One region of the Rosenbergiella sp. YN46 genome, then DNA from elsewhere that is predicted to be linked to it. Evidence: predicted binding sites of a transcription regulator. Region 1 holds the regulator's gene; each other region holds the start of a gene.

Region 1 (2,265 bases):
TCCGGGCCGGAGATTAATGCAGTACGGCGGTCAGGGCGCCGCCAACAATCACGCCAAGGGCGATAATGGTGGTGATCAGCGAGTATTTCAGATCGGTACTCATGCGTTTCTCCTGCTCCTTTTCCATATTTAGTGTAAGGACTGATTCATTTTCCCACAAACGGCTCTGAAAATCCTGCATCAAGTGGCTTTATATGCAGATTTCCTCTTCCACTTTTGGCGAAGATAGGACAAAATCCCCGGCTAACTTGTTTATGCGCCGTCCGGTTATGCCCTCCTCCCGTTTAATGTCGCCTCCCCGACATACCCGCAGCCCGAAAAGTTGCGCCCCGGGATAAGTCCAGGCAAACGATTAACCGGCCGGTATTCAGGAACCCAGGAAATGGCCGGGAGTGACGACTGATGGCAACAATTAAAGATGTGGCAAAGCGGGCAAACGTCTCCACCACGACGGTGTCACATGTCATTAATAAAACCCGCTTTGTCGCGGAAGAGACCCGTAATGCGGTATGGGCCGCCATCAAAGAGCTACATTACTCACCCAGCGCCGTAGCCCGCAGCCTGAAAGTGAATAACACCAGGACCATCGGGCTGTTGGCCACCAGCAGTGAAGCCCCCTACTTTGCGGAAATTATCGAGGCCATAGAGAAAAACTGTTTTGATACGGGCTACACCCTGGTACTGGGCAACGCCTGGAACAACCAGGAAAAGCAACGCGCCTACCTGTCGATGATGGCCCAGAAGCGCGTTGACGGCCTGCTGGTGATGTGTTCGGAATATCCGGAGCCGCTGCTGGAGATGCTCGAAGAGTACCGCCACATTCCGATGGTGGTGATGGACTGGGGCGAAGCGAAAGCCGATTTCACCGACTCGGTGATCGACAATGCCTTCGAAGGGGGTTACATGGCGGGACGCTATCTGATTGAACGCGGCCATCGCGATATCGGCGCGATCCCCGGCTCGCCGCACCGCAATACTGGCGCTGGCCGTCTGGCAGGCTTTAAAAAGGCGCTGGAAGAAGCGCGCATCAGACTGAACGAAAAATGGGTGGTTCAGGGCGACTTCGAGCCGGAATCCGGCTACCGCGCCATGCAGCAGATTCTGTCCGCGCCGCAGCGCCCCACGGCGGTATTCTGCGGCGGCGATGTAATGGCGATGGGCGCCCTGTGCGCCGCCGACGAAATGGGCCTGCGGGTTCCTCAGGATATTTCGATTATCGGTTATGACAATGTGCGCAACTCCCGTTACTTCACACCAGCGCTGACCACCATCCACCAGCCCAAGGATTCTCTGGGAGAAACGGCTTTTAATATGCTTATCGACCGTATCGTCAATAAGCGCGAGCAGTCCCGCACTCTGGAAGTTCACCCACGCCTGATTGAACGCCGCTCGGTGGCCGATGGCCCGTTCCGCGACTATCGGCGCTAACGCCAGGGAGCCCGCTCAGTCGGGCTCCTTCAGCCATTCCGCATTCAGCGTTTCGCTATCCCCCAGATAATCCAGCAGCCAGACCAGCACCGGCGACGCTTCATTCTGACGCCAGCTCAGACAGCAGGCGGCATCCGGAAAACGGTTTTCCAGGGTCAGCGCCGTCCAGCGACCACTTTTTATCCGAGGTTGCGCAATATGGGCCGGCACCATACCGACACACAACCCGGCATCCAGACACTCTTTTGCACTCTCCCAGTCCGGTACCACCATGCGGCGCTGGTTATCCAGTAGCCAGGTGGTACGCTTAGGCAGCGAACGCGAAGTATCCTCCAGCACCAGCGAAGGCCAGCGCCGCAGCCGTTCGTCATCCAGCGGTCCCCTCTCTTCTGCCAGCGGATGACTGGCCGCCACCACGCAATGCCAGCGCAGCATCCCCATATCCCGAAACGCGTAACGCCCCCCAACAGGCACCGCCCGGGTAGCGCCGATCGCCAGCTCCACGCGCCCGTCTTCCAGCGCATCCCACACGCCGTTAAACACTTCACGGGAAACCAGCAGCTCCACATCGGGAAAATGGCGATAGAAATCCAGCACCAGCTGGCGGATACGCGCCGGTTTGACGATGTTATCCACGGCGATGGAAAACTGACCGCGCCAGCCGTTGGCTATCTGCTGACAGCGCTGGCGAGTGGCGAGCATTTTTTTGATAACTTCTCGCCCCTCGCGCAGAAAAAAGGCCCCGGCCTCCGTCAGTTCAACATCGCGGTGGCGGCGCACGAACAGCGGTACCGCCAGCCATGTCTCTAACTGACGCACGGTATAGCTGACCGCCGA
Region 2 (2,265 bases), on a different contig from region 1:
TCGATGGCGCGTTGCACCAGCGCGCGCCCCTCCTGTTCAATCCCCGCTTCCTGAAGCTGCTGTTCGATTATCTGGCGCTCTTTATCATCGATATGGCCATCGCTTTTTGCAGCGAAGACCAGCGCCAACACCAGACGTTCGGCACGCTCATCCAGCGCCGAGGTCTGGTTCATCAGTGCAGACTGCGATGGCTGTTGCTGCAACCGCTGAGTTTCTCGCATACGCTGCTTGTACTTATTCCACAGTACGCTGCCCGCCACCGCGCCGCCGCCGACCAGCAGCGCGCTGCCGCCGTATTTGGTCAACAGTTTGCGCGATGACTTACTGGCGACCAGCAGTCCTGCCAGACCGCCCAAAGCCCCCGGAACCAGCAGCCTGCTCAGGCCCTGCTCCGGCTGTTCTGCACTGCCTTGCCCCAGCATAGACTGCAGTTGATTTAACCAGTTAGCCATACCCATCCTCCTGCTCCAGTGTTGATCTATTCATGCACCTTGCAGGGTAAGTGACCCAGCATCAGGAAATGTCGGGAAACGCAAAAAAAGCAAAACGGCCCCGCAGGGCCGTTCTTATCGAAGGGGCGACACTCAGGCCGCTTTGCTCTTCGCGCGCGCTTTGGGTGCGGCTTTTTCTTCTTTTTCCGCCACGGCAGTCGCCTTTGATTGAGGCCGCTTACCGGTCTTAATCAGGGTAGAAAGCGTCTCTTTATGCTCTGCCAGCCATAACCCCAGCGCTTCGCGTTGAGACTCCTCCAGCGCGACAGGCCCCTCTTCCAGCCAGTCCCCCAGCGACTCTGCCAGATCTAACATTTTGTCCCAGGAATCGGCCTCCTTCTTGCTGGCAAAAGACATTTTCTCCTCACCTTTGCGTACAACAACGTATTTAGTTTCAACCGCCATCGGTTTACCCCGGATATACTGGATTTTTAATCAGTATACCAGAACCGACGTTTTGGCTAAACTACGTCGCCAACGCAAACGTTTTCGTGGCTGTTGCTGCGTTTTTTGACCGGGGAAATCACTATGTCTGTACTGGGTACCGCGTTACGCCCTTCTGCAACGCGCGTTATGCTGCTGGGCGCTGGCGAGCTGGGGAAAGAGGTGGCCATTGAGTGCCAGCGTCTGGGGCTTGAGGTCATTGCCGTCGATCGCTATGCCGATGCACCCGCCATGCACGTAGCGCACCGCAGCTATGTCGTCGATATGCTTGACGGCGCTCGCATAAAAGCGCTGGTGGCCAGAGAGCGCCCTGACTTTATCGTACCGGAAATTGAAGCCATAGCTACCGATGCCCTGGTGGAGCTGGAAAGCGCCGGCGCCCATGTGGTGCCCTGTGCCCGCGCCACGCAGCTCACCATGAATCGTGAAGGCATCCGCCGCCTGGCAGCCGAAACACTGGGGCTGCCCACTTCCCGCTACCGCTTCGCCGACGACATGGCGGGTTTTCGTCAGGCGGTTGAAGAGACAGGCCTGCCCTGCATCATTAAGCCGGTAATGAGCTCTTCCGGTAAAGGGCAAAGCCTGATCCGCAGCGTCGACCAGATTGAACAGGCCTGGCAATATGCTCAACAGGGCGGCCGGGCGGGCAAAGGCCGGGTGATTGTCGAAGGCGTGGTCGACTTCGATTTTGAAATCACCCTGCTGACCATCAATGCCGTGGATGGTCTGCACTTTTGCGACCCCATCGGCCATCGCCAGCAGGACGGCGACTACCGCGAATCCTGGCAGCCCCAGCGTATGAGCGATCAGGCGCTGGCGCGGGCCCGTGACGTGGCAGGTAAGGTGGTGACCGCACTTGGCGGCTATGGGCTGTTCGGCGTTGAGCTGTTTGTTTGCGGCGATGAGGTCATTTTCAGTGAAGTGTCGCCCCGTCCCCACGATACCGGCATGGTCACTCTGATTTCTCAGGATCTGTCGGAGTTCGCTCTACACGTTCGCGCCTTCCTCGGCCTTCCGGTTGGTGCGATTCGTCAATACGGCCCGTCAGCCTCTGCGGTCATTTTACCGGAGCTGACCAGTCAGGATCTGCGTTTCAGCGGCGTGGAAAACGCCTGCGGCGCCGGATTACAGCTGCGCCTGTTCGGCAAACCGGAAATCGCGGGAACCCGCCGCCTTGGCGTGGCGCTGGCGAGCGGAAAATCCACGGAAGACGCAGTCAACCGGGCCAGAACGGCTGCAGATGCGGTAGTGGTTCAGGGGAAGTAAGTTAAGCGGCCCTCCCCGGATGGAGAGGGCCAGAAGATTACTGCTTCGCGCCTTCCACGGCTTC
Region 3 (2,265 bases), on a different contig from region 1:
CGGCGCTTAGAAGTTGTACCCCACCACCAGGTAGTAACCCCAGCCGGTAGAGCGAACCCGGAAGTCGCCCTTACCGAAGTTCATCTCCGGGCCATCCTGCCACTGGCCGCCGTTATGGAAGTAACGGGCGACAAATGAGTAGTGCCAGTGGTCGTAGTTCAGCGCCAGAATGTGGCTGGAGGCGATGGAATTACTGGTGCGATTCGGTTCATCGCCCAGATCGGAACCCCAGTCGAAGTTGGTAAAGCCGATGTAGCTCAGCTTGCCGCCCCACAGATCGGTGATAGGCACAAAGTATTTAATTTTGAAGCGGTAGCCATCCCAGCTGTCTTCGTTAGCCGCGCCGTAGTTTTCCCACTGATATTTGGCGTAGACGTTAAGCGACAGGCTCATCGGCAGGCCAGTATCGATATCGGTACCCAGGCCCATATACCAGGTATTCTGTCGGTTAGCGCTGTTACGGCCCATATCGTAGATATAGTTGTTGGCAAAGTACCACTCTTTAAACGGGCCGACGCTCAGATCCAGACCGGTCAGTTTGTCGATGGAAAAACGCGGTTCGATCTCCATAAACAGCGGAGATCCGTGATTCCAGATACCGGTGGAATTGCCGTCGCCGCCGAAGAAACGCGGGGCGTCGATATAGCCGTAGAAATCAAACCAGTCCTTCTTCGCAAAGGCTTCGTATTCCAGGTAGGTATCGTTACGCAGTTGAGGCCCGAAGCGGGTGTGGTAGCTACCCACCACGTTGACGCTCTGATGCCACCAGTCCGAGATGTATTCGCTATTACCATCCGCAGCGCTTGCGGAAAAGGAGCAGGAAAGCGCTGCTGCGGCACCTGCCGCTAACATTATTTTTTTCATCATTTCGCCACTGTTTTCGGTTGTCCGGGAACATTTCCGGGAAGCCGGCGCATCTCAGCGCGCCGTAGCAAGGCTGGCTATTATAAATAAGCCTTTCTCACAAAAATGTGTCTTTTTTCACGCGATTATCATTTAGGTAATCGATTGCCTTCACAAATAAGTGATAAAGACGCCGGAATTCTACGCATTCCGTCAGATTTATCCAGTCCGGGGGCACATTAGCAATAAAGGATTTTTGTATGGCGGGGAAGGCGCCCGTCCATCCGTCGGATGAACGGGCGGAAGCTTAGCTGGCGAAAGGGGATTTGGCCGGCGGCTGATAGCTGGGATCCGACGGAACAATATCGTGTACCCGGATAAAGCCCAGTTGATCCGGCGTGATACCCGGCAAATCGAGTGGGATATCGACATCACTTGGCACCAGCACGCTTTTCGGCACATTAATTGGGTGGGTCTGCACGTTAACTTCCTGGTAGTTTTCCAGGGTGCCCTGTAACTGACCCCATTCTACCTTGCCGCTAAAGGCGGGCAGCGGTGCGCTGTTACCACCGTGAATGGTGAGTGTGGCGCGGGTGCCATTATTGGTCGCGACTACATTGCTTAGGGTCATGGTCAGGGTGCCTATCTGGCTATCCAGTTGGGCGGCGGCTTTCGAATCCGGCAACAGGTAAGCGCCGCTGGTGGAACTGGCGTTCAGGGCGTTCTGCTGGGTTAGCTTCACTGACTGCTGGCTCAGCTTATTCATTTGCTGATTCATTGCCTGCACCTCATTGCTGACCTGGCGCACCTCTTTTTGGGCGGCGCAGGCAGTGAGCGTGAAAAGACTTCCTGCCAGAATCAGCTTCAGGCAACGTGTTGTCATCATAAAAAGGTTCCTTGTGTTCAGTGAGTTACTGTAATAGTAGAAGCTGTGTGACGGAAAACATAGATCCTTTGTCTCAAAGCCCTGGCCTCTTTGTTGTCCCGGGCGTTACAGGGTAAACTGTAAAACAGTCATCATTTCCGGATACAGGTAGCCCTATGCATTGCCCATTTTGTTTCGCTGTGGACACCAAAGTGATCGATTCCCGCCTGGTGGGCGAGGGATCGTCGGTACGTCGCCGCCGTCAGTGCCTGGTGTGCCACGAGCGCTTTACCACTTTCGAAGTGGCGGAGCTGGTTATGCCACGGGTGATAAAAAGCAACGATGTCCGCGAGCCTTTTAACGAAGACAAACTGCGCAGCGGCATGCAAAAAGCGCTGGAAAAGCGGCCGGTCAGTTCTGATGACGTCGAAATGGCGTTAAATCATATTAAATCCCAGCTACGCGCGACCGGTGAGCGCGAAATTCCCAGTAAAGAGATCGGCAATCTGGTCATGGAACAGCTTAAAAAGCTGGATAAAGTGGCCTACATTCGTTTT

What was found. The regulator PurR, encoded in region 1, represses purine synthesis genes. The targets are predictions, from matches to a motif close to CANGCAAACGTTTGCNTG.
Region 2: a site for PurR is predicted at 968-985, ahead of purT (formate-dependent phosphoribosylglycinamide formyltransferase). Genes of this name have one in related genera too.
Region 3: a site for PurR is predicted at 998-1,015, ahead of V3W49_RS11580 (nucleoside-specific channel-forming protein Tsx). Genes of this name have one in related genera too.

What each region holds. Positions count from the first base shown of each region.
Region 1 covers NZ_JAZHEE010000021.1:24,050-26,314, forward strand. Annotated here, with positions in the region: gene cydH (cytochrome bd-I oxidase subunit CydH) at 14-103, opposite strand; gene purR (HTH-type transcriptional repressor PurR) at 403-1,428, shown strand; gene punR (DNA-binding transcriptional activator PunR) at 1,444-2,265, opposite strand, start outside.
Region 2 covers NZ_JAZHEE010000002.1:211,045-213,309, reverse strand. Annotated here, with positions in the region: gene V3W49_RS02705 (tellurite resistance TerB family protein) at 1-452, opposite strand, end outside; gene V3W49_RS02700 (YebG family protein) at 585-896, opposite strand; gene purT (formate-dependent phosphoribosylglycinamide formyltransferase) at 1,020-2,201, shown strand; gene V3W49_RS02690 (bifunctional 4-hydroxy-2-oxoglutarate aldolase/2-dehydro-3-deoxy-phosphogluconate aldolase) at 2,239-2,265, opposite strand, start outside.
Region 3 covers NZ_JAZHEE010000013.1:39,999-42,263, reverse strand. Annotated here, with positions in the region: gene V3W49_RS11580 (nucleoside-specific channel-forming protein Tsx) at 7-864, opposite strand; gene V3W49_RS11575 (SadB/YajI family lipoprotein) at 1,151-1,726, opposite strand; gene nrdR (transcriptional regulator NrdR) at 1,885-2,265, shown strand, end outside.